4 regions of the Streptomyces sp. NPDC000345 genome follow, and region 4 is predicted to be linked to each of the others. Evidence: riboswitches for the same ligand, from Rfam matches in the RefSeq annotation. Region 4 holds a riboswitch; each other region holds the start of a gene.
The links. A riboswitch is a leader RNA that binds a small molecule or an ion and turns the genes downstream of it on or off. The one in region 4 is predicted to bind cyclic di-AMP.

Region 1: it holds a riboswitch for cyclic di-AMP, as region 4 does, so the genes downstream of both, ACFY30_RS33395 (C40 family peptidase) here and ACFY30_RS09935 (transglycosylase family protein) in region 4, are expected to answer to the same signal.
Region 2: it holds a riboswitch for cyclic di-AMP, as region 4 does, so the genes downstream of both, ACFY30_RS22025 (M23 family metallopeptidase) here and ACFY30_RS09935 (transglycosylase family protein) in region 4, are expected to answer to the same signal.
Region 3: it holds a riboswitch for cyclic di-AMP, as region 4 does, so the genes downstream of both, ACFY30_RS36455 (peptidoglycan DD-metalloendopeptidase family protein) here and ACFY30_RS09935 (transglycosylase family protein) in region 4, are expected to answer to the same signal.

The regions. Positions count from the first base shown of each region.
Region 1 is NZ_JBIAZE010000018.1:152,401-155,382, forward strand. Features, by position in the region: gene ACFY30_RS33385 (helix-turn-helix domain-containing protein) at 1-435, opposite strand, end outside; gene ACFY30_RS33390 (ATP-binding protein) at 647-1,126, shown strand; gene ACFY30_RS33395 (C40 family peptidase) at 1,171-1,644, opposite strand; cyclic di-AMP (ydaO/yuaA leader) riboswitch at 1,648-1,834, opposite strand; gene ACFY30_RS33400 (hypothetical protein) at 2,207-2,512, opposite strand; gene ACFY30_RS33405 (ATP-dependent Clp protease proteolytic subunit) at 2,520-2,982, opposite strand, start outside.
Region 2 is NZ_JBIAZE010000009.1:22,376-25,357, reverse strand. Features, by position in the region: gene ACFY30_RS22035 (dihydrofolate reductase family protein) at 66-1,193, shown strand; tRNA gene ACFY30_RS22030 (tRNA-Met) at 1,256-1,329, shown strand; cyclic di-AMP (ydaO/yuaA leader) riboswitch at 1,576-1,743, shown strand; gene ACFY30_RS22025 (M23 family metallopeptidase) at 1,751-2,785, shown strand; gene ACFY30_RS22020 (aldo/keto reductase) at 2,891-2,982, shown strand, end outside.
Region 3 is NZ_JBIAZE010000022.1:127,762-130,743, forward strand. Features, by position in the region: gene ACFY30_RS36450 (DUF6250 domain-containing protein) at 1-688, opposite strand, end outside; gene ACFY30_RS36455 (peptidoglycan DD-metalloendopeptidase family protein) at 981-1,949, opposite strand; cyclic di-AMP (ydaO/yuaA leader) riboswitch at 1,954-2,146, opposite strand; gene ACFY30_RS36460 (alpha-galactosidase) at 2,416-2,982, opposite strand, start outside.
Region 4 is NZ_JBIAZE010000003.1:535,686-538,667, reverse strand. Features, by position in the region: gene eno (phosphopyruvate hydratase) at 1-713, opposite strand, end outside; gene ACFY30_RS09935 (transglycosylase family protein) at 1,069-1,770, opposite strand; cyclic di-AMP (ydaO/yuaA leader) riboswitch at 1,775-1,944, opposite strand; gene ACFY30_RS09930 (transglycosylase family protein) at 2,150-2,982, opposite strand, start outside.

The sequences.
Region 1 (2,982 bases), on a different contig from region 4:
CTCGTCCGCCCCCTCCACCGCCGCCCGGGTCACCGCGCGCGCGTACTCGGGCGTCTGGAGCAGCCCCGGGACGACGGTCGTCTCCAGGGTGCGCATCGCGCCGGCCTGCGACTCCAGGCTGATGAAGTCCCGGTAGGCGGCCGGCAGCACCCCGCGGTAGGCGTGCCACCAGTGCTCCCGGCCGCCGCTCTCCTCCGAGCCGGCCAAGGCCAGCATCAGCGACCGCAGATGCGGGTCGGTCACTTGGTAGGCGTCGAGAAGCAACCGCACATCGGCCGGTTTCGTACCACTGGTGCCGGTCTCTATACGGCTCACCTTGGACTGGTGCCATCCGACGAGCCGGGCCGCCTCGCCGCTCGTGAGCCCCGCCCGGGCGCGCAGACTGCGCAGCTCGGCGCCCAGCTTCCGGCGGCGCACCGCAGGGCCGTGCTGCATGAGCTCCTCCTTATTCCTGACGTGCCGTCCAGAATGTTCGACCGTGGCAGAGTTCACCGCATCGGGCGACAGATATATGCATATCCCGGTGGATCGCCACCGGGACCGGCGCGGTAATGGCAGTCTGGCGAAGAAGCACCGGTCCGGGACCGTACTCGAACCATCCGCAGCGTGTCGGACTCCGGTCCGGTGGGAAAGGGACGAGGTCGCCATGGCAGACCATCTGGAAGCATCCGTCACTCTGCCGAGCGATCCCGCCTCGGTCTCCGCCGCCCGCGGTTTCGTGGCCGGCACTCTCGGCGAGTGGGGTCTGCCGGCGGACAGCGAGGCGGCCGACACCATCCGGCTGATCGTCTCGGAACTCGCCACCAACGCCGTACAGCACACCTTCGGGCTGTCACCCACCTTCACGGTGGACCTCGTCCTCGACCGTGACGAGCGCCTGTACGTCGGCGTGACCGACAGCCACCCGCGCCTGCCCAAACGACTGCCGGCCGCCGTCCAGCAGGACAACGGCCGAGGTCTGGTGATCATTCGCTGGCTGACCGCCGAATGCGGCGGCAAGCTCAGAGTCCGCCCCACGCGCGAGGGCGGCAAGACGGTCGCGGTGGAGCTGCCCTGGACCGTCCCGGCGGAGCCGGCCGTGGAAGCCGTGGCGATCCCGCCGGCCGGCGAACTCCCGGGGCGTTGACGGCGCGTCAGGACGCCGCCACCGCCCCGGAAGGACGACGAGGGTCAGCGGACCCGGCCGTACCAGACGCTCTTGGTCCAGATCTTCTGCAGCTTCACCACGTCTCCCGTCTTGGGCGAGTGCCAGATCTTGCCCTTACCGGCGTAGATGCCGACGTGGTACACGTTCGACCCCGAGTGGAAGAACACCAGGTCGCCGGCCTTGCGGCTGGCGGCAGAGATGTGGCGGGTCTTGTTGTACTGCTGTGCCGCCGTGCGCGGCAGCGTCTTGCCCGCCTTCTTGAACGAGTACAGCGTGAGACCCGAGCAGTCGAACCTCTTCGGCCCGGTCGCCCCGTACTTGTACGGAGAGCCCTTCTTGGACGCCGCGACCTGCAGTGCCTTGGTCGCCGGTGTGGCAGCCGCCGCGTCGGAGGCGACACCGGGGATCACGATCGAGCCACCGACGGCGGCGATGGCGAAGGCAGAGGCCGTACCGGCCCTGGCCATGAGCGACGGGACACGATTGAGCGCAGTCATGCGCAACCCTTCGTCAACCGCCTGTGAAGGATGACCTGTCGGATTCGGGCTGACAAAGGTGCCCGGCCGCTCGCGCGGCTTCACCCCAAGGGTTGCTCGGTCCGGCGTCTCCCTGCGGAGGCGACGTTCCGGCGACCCGTCGTGCTTGGGTCCTCCACTCCTGCCGATGCACTTCTGTCGACCGGTCAATCCGGGCAGCGGCAGGACTCGGCGTCCGCCCGGACCGCCCCGCCGCTTGTGGCGGGGACTTGTCGTCAGACAGGGATCTTGACTCACCGTTGACCAAAAATCCCAATGGAACCGTGGATTTGTGGGGTTACTCACCACTCACCCGTTCGGGTGGACACCCTGATGGACGCTCAGGTGTCAAGGCCGCCAAAAGCCCTCCGACCTGCGGCGCTACCCCTTGTGCGGCTCCGGGAAACGGCGCTTTCGGCAACTCGCGCGCGCTCGCGAGGGGAGCCGCCGCTCCGCCGAACGGGGGTAATCCGTCTGGTGCGTTTCGGGTCCGGCCCGGACGTCGCGCTCGTGACGCGGCCGTGCCGGGCCGGACGGCCGTGGGTCAACTGTCGGAGAGCGGAGGCACCGTGACACGCGCCGTACGGCGCTCCCCGTCCAGGACGCGCAGCGCCCGCGCGAGGGTCGGCGCGGACAGCTCGCTCTCGCCCCGCTGGTGCATCAGCGCCAGCGCGTCACGCAGCTCCGCCGCCCTCGCCACCAGCGCCTGGGCGGCCCGCAGACCGCGGTACGTGTCGCCGTGGCGGGCGGGATTGATCCGCCCGAGCAGGTCCACCACGTCCAGGTATCGGTCGATCAGCTCGGCCTCGGCGCGGGTCAGCGCGGGCAGCGGCGGCAGCTCGGGGACCATCGGGCGCTCACCTCGCGCCCGGCGCGCCGGCCGCGCCCCTGCGGCTCGGGACGACCCCGTCCACCAGGCCGTACTCCACCGCCTGAGGTGCGGTCAGGATCAGGTCCCGTTCGATGTCCTCGGTCACCCGTTCGGGGGTGCGTCCGGTGTGCCGTACGAGCATCTCCTCCAGGAGGTCGCGGGTGCGGGCCAGTTCCTCCGCCTGGATGGCCAGATCGGAGGTCTGCCCCTCCACCGGCTCGGGCAGGGCCGGCTGCCGGATCACCATCCGGGCGCCGGGCAGCGCGAACCGCTTGCCCGGCGTGCCCGCCGCCAGCAGGACCGCCGCCGAGGAGCCGGCCTGGCCGAGGCAGGTCGTCTCCACGTCGCAGGTGACGTACCGGAGCGTGTCGTAGATCGCCGTCATCGCGCTGAACGAGCCGCCGGGGGAGTTGATGTACAGCGCGATGTCCCGGTCCGGGTCCTTGTGC
Region 2 (2,982 bases), on a different contig from region 4:
TTTGTTTCAAACTTGAACCAAGACCTGCCGTCCACCGAGTCGACCGAGCCGGGGAGACCGCGCCGATGCCCCACCCGTACGTCCTGCTGTCCGCCGCCGTCTCCCTCGACGGCTACCTGGACGACACCACCCCCGAGCGCCTGCTCCTCTCCAGCCCCGCCGACTTCGACCGCGTCGACGAGGTACGGGCCTCCGTCGACGCGATCCTCGTCGGCGCCGGCACCCTCCGCGCCGACAACCCGCGCCTGCTGGTGAACTCCGCCGAGCGCCGTGCGGCCCGCGTCGCCGCGGGCCGGCCGCCGTACCCCCTCAAGGTCACCGTCAGCGGCTCCGGCGACCTCGACCCGGCGGCGAACTTCTGGCACACCGGCGGCGACAAGGTCCTCTACACGACGGAGAGGGGCGCCGAGCGGGCCCGGGCGCTCGGCATCGCCGCGGACGTCGTCCCGCTCGGCCCCGACCTCGACTGGCGCCGGCTCCTCCAGCACCTCCACGACGCGCGCGGCGTACGGCGGCTCATGGTCGAGGGCGGCGGCACCATCCACACCCAGCTTCTCCAGCAGGGCCTCGCCGACGAACTCCAACTCGTCCTCGCCCCGCTGTTCGTGGGCGACCCGGAGGCACCCCGGCTCTTCGGTCCCGGCGCCTACCAGGGCGGCCGGCTGCGCCTGGCCGAGACCCGGCGGATCGAGGACGTGGTGCTCATGCGCTACGAGCCCACCGCCCCCGGCACCGGCCGGCTCCCCTCCGCCGCCGACCGCCGCTGGCTGGCCCTCGCCTGTGAACTCGCCGCCCTGTGCCCGCCCTCGCGGACCGCGTTCAGCGTCGGCGCGGTGATCGTCGCCGCCGACGGGACGGAACTGGCGCGCGGCCACTCCCGCGAGGCCGGTGACCCGGTCGTCCACGCCGAGGAGGCCGCCCTGGCGAAACTCGACCCCGCCGACCCCCGCCTGGCCACGGCCACCGTCTACAGCAGCCTGGAACCCTGCGCCCGCCGCTCCTCCCGCCCGCTGCCCTGCGCCCGTCTCATCCTCGACGCGGGCGTGCGCCGGGTGGTCACCGCCTGGCAGGAGCCGGACACCTTCGTGACGGCCGCCGACGGCATCGGCCTCCTGGGTGCGGAGGGGGCCGACGTCGTCGTCCTCCCGGAGTACGCCGAGCGGGCGAAGGAGCCCAACCGGCACCTGGTGTGACGGGGGTCGCACCGGCCATGAACAATCAGCTCCGTAGATGACGTACACTGGTGTCATACCGACGCGGGGTGGAGCAGCTCGGTAGCTCGCTGGGCTCATAACCCAGAGGTCGCAGGTTCAAATCCTGTCCCCGCTACTGAAGGCTGAGGGCCGGAATCCTTTTCAGGGTTCCGGCCCTCGGTGTGTTTCCGGGATCTCCCGGTCGACGGCTGTGCGTTCGCTGTGCTTTCCGGTCAACTCGCCCGTTTTTCAACGGTCATGGCCTGAAAGGTCCAGGCCAAAAATGTAGTTGATCAAGCCGAAGAGCTTGGAAACCCGTGCCCGGGTCTATTAACGTTCGATAACGCAGCGCGGTCGTCCCAGCCGTCACAAGAGGCGGCTCCGTGCGCACGCGCCGAATCCCGCAAGGGAACCGGGGAACCACCACCTTGGGGTGAATCACGCGGAAGCCGCCGTGAACTCGCAGAGTCACGAACGGTATACGCGCGTAGGAGACCTTCCCGCTCCGAACCCGTCAGCTAACCCGGTAGGCGACGGAAGGAAAGGAGTGCGCCCGCGTGGCGTCCAACCGGCCTGCCCCAGAAGCCCCGTTCGTGCCGAGCCAGCGGTCCGCCGAGACCTACGGCTACGGCGGCTACCGCACCGACGAGGGCCCCTGGGAGGAATGGAACCCCACCGCGGAGTCCATTCGCCCGGTCCGGGGCAAGCACCGGGTCGCCAAGCAGCGCGGCGGCGGGTTCGCCCGCAGCTCCACCGTTCTCGGCGTCGGCGTCATAGCCGCCGTCAGCGCCGGCGGCATGGCCAGCGCCAACACCGGCAAGGCCCCGGTCTCCATCTCCATGCCGGACCTGCCCGGCGTGGGCTCCCTCATCTCCGACGACGACCCCGCCGAGGACGCCGCCCCGGCGCTCGCGAGCTTCGGCTCCGAGACCGCCACCGACAGCAGCCGGACCGCCGCCGACGCCGGTGAGGCGCTGCGCAGCCGGATCATGGCGCAGGCCGAGTCGCAGCAGACCCAGGTCGCCTCCAAGGCCCAGGCCGTCGCCGAGGCCGCCGCGGCCAAGGCGGAGGCGGCCGCCGTCGCCAAGGCCGAGAAGGAGGCGGAGGCCGAGGCCGCCGCCGCGAAGGAGAAGGCCGAGGAGGCCGCCAGGGAGAAGGCCGAGGCCGCGCGCCTGGCCGAACTGGCCAAGCAGTACACGCTGCCGACCTCCTCGTACACCATCACCTCGACCTTCGGTCAGGCCGGCTCCCTCTGGTCCTCCGGCTACCACACCGGCCTGGACTTCGCCGCTCCCACCGGCACGCTCATCAAGGCCGTACACAGCGGCACCATCACCGAGGCGGGCTGGGCCGGCGCCTACGGCTACCGCACCATCCTCACCCTGGACGACGGCACCGAGCTGTGGTTCTGCCACCAGTCGTCGATCAGCGTCAGCGTCGGCCAGAAGGTCGCCACCGGTGACGTGATCGGCCGCGTGGGTGCCACCGGCAACGTGACCGGCGCCCACCTCCACCTGGAGGTCCACGCGAACGGCAGTGCCGACGGCATCGACCCGATGGCCTGGCTGCGCAGCAAGGGCCTCAACCCCTGAGCCGGCCCGCCGGACCGTGCGGCGGGCCTGCGGGGCGGACGGCGTTCACACGTTGTCCGCACGATGCCGGAATGGCCCGCTCCGAGCCCGCTGTTGACGTAGAACATGACTTCTCTGCGCAAGCTCGGCTCCTCCGACCTCGAGGTCTTTCCCCTCTCCCTCGGCGGCAACGTCTTCGGCTGGACCGCCGACGAGGC
Region 3 (2,982 bases), on a different contig from region 4:
CCCGGAAGTTGTTGATCCGGAAGTGGCTCCAGGTGGTCCGGAACGCGAAGTGCCCGCGGGTGTACGGCTGCGGGTCGGCGTAGTCGAAGACCAGCCGCCCGTTGTTCCACCACCTCACCGTGGAGCCGTCGGAGACGATCCGCACGTGGTGCGGCCGGTTCGGCACGAGCAGCGGCTCGGTGTAGTCGAGAATCAGCGGGCGCACGCCCGCCAGGCCTACGTAGCGGCGCAGCCGGGTCGTGGTGTTGGTGTTGGCGCCGTAGCCGACGTAGTAGGTCGTGAGGTGGTCGTACTCGGCGAGGGAGCCGCCGCGCGGGGTGGCGAAGAGGTCGTCCGGGGAGCGGACGTCGACGGCGTTCCAGAAGTTGTTGAGGTCGGAGACACGGTCGTTGGCGCCGCCCGCGGAGACGGGGGTGGCGGCGTATTCGAGGACGTACGGCCCTTCGAGCGGCCGCTTGAACCAGACCGTCGCCCCGGCGGGCACGTCGATCTCCAGGACTCCGCGCGAGGCCGTGACGCTCCCGCCCTGCTCCAGTTCCACGGCCCACCGGCGCAGCCCGTGGCGGAAGTCGTCGTGGGCGATCAGCCGGCGGTGGCGGGGGGTCGCGCTCGCGGGACCGGCCGGGGCCAGGGCGGCGAGGGCGGCGCCTGCGGCGAGGACTCCCAAGGCCCGACGGGTGGTGGTCATGGCGGCGGCTCCTTCAGTGAGCTTCGGCGGGACGTCTGCGGGAACGAGCAGAAAGCGCTTACTCCCTACCCGTCGGACCGCGCCGGAACCCGGAGGGCACGCCGAAGGCCGGACCCCGGGGGGCACACCTAAGGCCGGACCCCGGAGGGCACGCCTAAGGCCGGACCCCGGAGGGCACGCCTAAGGCCGGACCCCGGAGGGCACGCCGAAGGCCGGACCCCCGGGACGGGGGTCCGGCCTTCGGCTGCGTGTCAGGCGATCAGGCGTGCCGCGCGGGGGTCGTCGGCGGAGGTCAGCCGACGGTGACGCCGTGGGAGCGGAGGAAGGCGACCGGGTCCACGTCCGAGCCGTAGTTCGGCGTGGTGCGGATCTCGAAGTGCAGGTGCGGGCCGGTCACGTTGCCGGTCGCGCCGGAGAGGCCGATCTGCTGGCCCGCGGTCACGGTCTGACCGGCCGAGACGGAGAGCTGGGAGAGGTGGGCGTACTGGGCGTAGTAGCCGTCGTCGAGCTTGATGACGACCTGGTTGCCGTACGCGCCGCCCCATCCGGCGGAGACGACGGTGCCCGCGCCGACGGCCTTGAGCGAGGTGCCGGTCGGGACGACGAAGTCGACGCCGGTGTGGTACCCGCTGGACCACATGCCGCCGGCCACGCGGTAGCCGGTCCCGACGGTCGCGCCGGCCACCGGAAGGGTGTAACCGCTGGAGGCACTGGCGCCGCTCCCGGCGGCCGTGGCGGTCGTCTTCGCTGAGGACGACGCCGAGGCCTTCGAGCCGGAGGACGGGGAGGAGGGCGACGACGACGAGGTCTTCGACGACGAGGAGGAAGAGGAACCGGACGAACCGGACGAGGACTTGGTGGTCGCGGCCTCCTTGCCGATCGACAGCTCGAGGCCGGGGTGGATCAGCGAGGGGTTGCCGCCGACCGCCTCGCGGTTGTCCGCGTACAGCTTCTGCCAGCCACCGCTGACGTTCTGCTCGTCGGCGATCTTGGCGAGGTAGTCGCCGGCCCGCACGGTGTAGGTCCTGGCGTTCGAAGCCGGGGACTTCCGCGACACCGGAGCGGCCTGTACGGCGTTTTCCGCGACCGATCCGGAAACGGCCTGAGCGGCCGACTGGGAAACCGACTGAGGGGTGGCCGCATGGGCGCCGGTGGCCCCCATGAGCGGGAGGGCGAGCGCGGCCCCGCCGGTTCCGGCGACGGCTATGGAACGGGTGAAACGCTGGGTCTTCGGACGGCGGTGCTTACCCTTCGCGGGCATGGCGAATTCCTCTCCGGTGCCTGCGAGGTGAGCTGTCGGGTGCGGACTGGAGATGCCCGGCCGCGCCGAGGCGCGGCTTTACCCCAAGCCTGTTCCGGAGACCAGAACAGGCGGTTCTACCTGTGGGTCCCCCGCTCCTGCCGTGACGGGTGAGTGTGCGGACTCCGGGCGGCGGCAGGATTCGGCATCCGTCCGGATTGGACTGGAACGTAAGCGACCCAGACGCACGGGAACAAGCAGAGGTTGCCCTGCTCACTCCTTTCTCTTGATCCCCTGTGAGAATTACCGGTGACGCTGCGTGCATCGGGCACGCGCTTTTTCGCCCAACATCCCTGAAAAGCCCTTGGATTACGTGAACATGACGGGCGACGGACGGTCACGAATATGACGCTGCTCACGTGACGTCTCTCCAGGATCCCCTATTCCAGAGCGAGTTGGAACGAAGGATCCAATTCGGACAGAACCCTCAGATGCGACACAGACGAATAACCGTCGCATCGAGGTCACCTCGCAGCGCGACCCGCAGCCCGTGGTGCAACAGCACCGCCCCCCGGTGCACTTCGCCCGTTTCGCGGCATTCGTACGACGCTGTCGGGTCGAGGCCGCGCAGCCTCAGCGCGGGCACGGGCTCGCCGTACCGCTGCGCCTCCAGCCAGGCGAGGACCACGGTCTCGTCGCCGCGGACGTACTGGACGGCGCTCAGCCCACCCGCCGGGGGGCGCAGCCGGTACAGGTCGCCGTGCTGGACGAGGGGCCGGATCTCCTTGTAGAGGTCCACCCACCGCCGGGCCTCGGCGAGCTCCTCGTCGCTCCACTCGGACAGGTCCCCGCCGACGCCGAGCACCCCGGCCATCGCGCTGACGAAACGGAAGCGCAGCGAGCTGACCCGTCCGTTCAGCTGGGTGTTGGGGCTGTCGGTGACCCAGGCGGCCATCACACGCGCGGGGTGGATCTGGCTGAAGCCGTGCTGGATGGCGAGGCGGTCGAGCGGGTCGGTGTTGTCGGAGGTCCACACCTGGTCGGTGCGGCTCAG
Region 4 (2,982 bases):
GCGATCTGCTCGCCGGGGGTGTAGCCGGCTTCCTTGATGGCCTCGAGGATGAGGTCGAGGGCCTCGCGGTTGGAGCCGAGGTTCGGGGCGAAGCCGCCCTCGTCGCCGAGACCGGTGGACAGGCCCTTCGACTTCAGGACCTTCTTGAGGGTGTGGTAGACCTCGGTGCCCCAGCGCAGGGCCTCGGAGAAGGACTCCGCGCCGATCGGGGCGATCATGAACTCCTGGATGTCCACGTTGGAGTCGGCGTGCGAGCCGCCGTTCAGGATGTTCATCATCGGCACCGGCAGCAGGTGCGCGTTGGGGCCGCCCAGGTAGCGGAAGAGCGGGAGGTCGCTGGCCTCGGAGGCGGCGTGGGCGACGGCGAGCGAGACGCCGAGGATGGCGTTGGCACCGAGGGAGCCCTTGTTGTCGGTGGCGTCCAGGTCGAACATGGCCTGGTCGATCAGGCGCTGCTCGGTGGCGTCGTAGCCGACCAGCTCCGGGCCGATCTGCTCGATGACGGCGAGGACGGCCTTCTCGACACCCTTGCCCTGGTAGCGGCCCGGGTCACCGTCGCGGAGCTCGATGGCCTCGAAGGCGCCGGTGGAGGCGCCGGAGGGAACGGCGGCACGACCCGTGCTGCCGTCGTCGAGGCCGACCTCGACCTCGACCGTGGGGTTGCCTCGGGAGTCCAGGATTTCCCGGGCTACGACGACGTCGATGGACGGCACGAGCATCTCCTTCTTGGGATGTGACGCTGGTTGTGCGGGGCCCGCGGGCCATGTCGGCCTTTGGTGAGCCTTGCGACTAGAGCCTAACCGCCCCGGGGCCGTCGGCAGCCGACCGACCGTCCCGTGGACAGACTGACCGTACACATTGTTCCTGGCCGGAACAAAGACCGGGGACGGAACTCGGGCGAACAGATGGCGAAGAACGGCCGGAGGGCAGAAAAAAACCCCGCCCCGGTGCGTACGGGGGAACACGCACCGGAGCGGGGAGCCCGTGGGGACGGGGGTGACCCTCACGAGGCCTTCAGTGTGCGGGCCTCGGTTGTGAGGATGCTGTGGGCCGGCCAGGAGCCAGGTGTCACTTCAGGTGCAGCTGCTGGCCCGGGTAGATGAGGTCGGCGTCCTCGACGATGTCCTTGTTCAGCTGGAACAGCTTCTGCCAGCCGCCCTTGACCTTGTGCTTCTCGGCGATGGTGCTGAGGGTGTCGCCCTTGACGACCTTGTACTCGCCGTCACCCTTCTTGACCTTCTTGCCGGTCGGGGTGGTGACCGTCTTGGAGGCGGCGGGGCGCTCGGCGGAGCGGGAGGCGCTCTGCTGCTCGGTCGAGCGCGTGGTGGTGCCGCTGCCGGAGGAGGAGCCGGTGGAGCCGCTCGAGGAGGAGCCCGTGGAGCCGCCACCCGAGTACGGAGTGTTGGACAGACCGGTGCCGCAGACCGGCCAGGCACCCTTGCCCTGGCCCGCGAGGACCTTCTCGGCGATGGTGATCTGCTGTTCCTTGCTGGCGAGGTCGGCGCGCGCGGCGTAGGCGGTGCCGCCGTACGCGGCCCAGGTGGAGGCCGAGAACTGCAGGCCGCCGTAGTAGCCGTTGCCGGTGTTGATGGACCAGTTGCCGCCGGACTCGCACTGAGCGACCGCGTCCCATTCGGAAGCGGTGGCGGCGGAGGCGTTGCCGGCCGCCATCAGCGGGGCGGCGATGGCGACACCGGTGACGCCGGCGAGTGCGGCGGCGCGGGTGGCCTTGTTCGGACGACGGTGCTTGCCCTTGCCGGAAAACAGCATGGATCGATCCCCTCACCGACGCCTGCGAGGTGAGCTGTCGGGTTCGGGCCGGTTGAGTTGCCCGGCCACGCACCTCACGGTGCGCGGCTTCACCCCGAGCCGGTTCCGGCGGTCATCCGCCGGGTCCGGCACTTACCTTGGGTCCCCCGCTCCTGCCTACGGCGCTTGACGCGACGACTGTTCCCGGGGTGCCGCTGGCAGGATTCGGCGTTGCGGCGGCCGGGGCTCGGGTTGCCGAGCGGTCATGACCGTAGACACGGGATCCGGGGAATTTCAAAGACGATCACGACTTCTGAGACTCATCCCACACTTTCACCAAAGCGGACATTAGCCACGAAGTGGGACGTGAACTCCCGGTGTTTTTCTGGGTGTTCCAGCCCTATTCGACCCCGGTGTCCAGGGTCTGACCGGGGGTGATGTCGCTCGGGTCGGGACCGATGACGTCCTTGTTCTCGGCGTAGAGCGCACGCCATCCCCCGTCGACACCAAGGGAGTCGGCGATGGTGATGAGCGAGTCACCCTCCTGGACGACGTAGGTGGACGCGGCGTGCCGGCCGGAGGAGGCGGTCCTCGTGCCGCCCGCGGCACTCTCGTCGGCGGTGGTGCCGCGATGGCGGCCGGAGCCGAGCGAGCCGGTGTCGACGAGGCTCCAAGAACCCTCCGCCTGCACCGTATTGTCCGAGTCGTCCCCTTCCGGGGTCGCTGTGGGCGAGCTGTCGGCGCCCTGTGAGCCCTCCGAGCCGCCGCCCGAAGTGTCGGACTTGCCGGAGTCGTTCGCCGCGGAGGACGAAGAGGACGAAGGGGACTCCGAGGCCGAACCAGCCCCATCACCGGAGGAGTCGGACGGACTCTCGCCGGAGTCGCCGGAACCGGCCGAGCCGTTGGAGTCGCCGGACTTCCCGGAATCGGACGATCCCTTGGACAGGTCGGACAATCCGGAGGACACGGACGAGTCGGACTCGCCGCCGGCGACTCCGGTGTCCACTCCGACCGCGCCGCTCTCCTTGGTGAGCCCGGACGTCAGGGCACAGGTGCCCCAGGCGCCGACACCCTCCTCCGCGAGGAGCTGCTGGGCCACGGCTATCTGCTGGTTGCGGCTGGCCAGGTCCGGGCTGGCGGCGTAGTCGAGTCCGCCGTACGCCTCCCAGTCCTCCTGACTGAGGCCCAGACCGCCGTACTCGCCGTCACCCCGGTCGGCGCTCCAGGAACCGC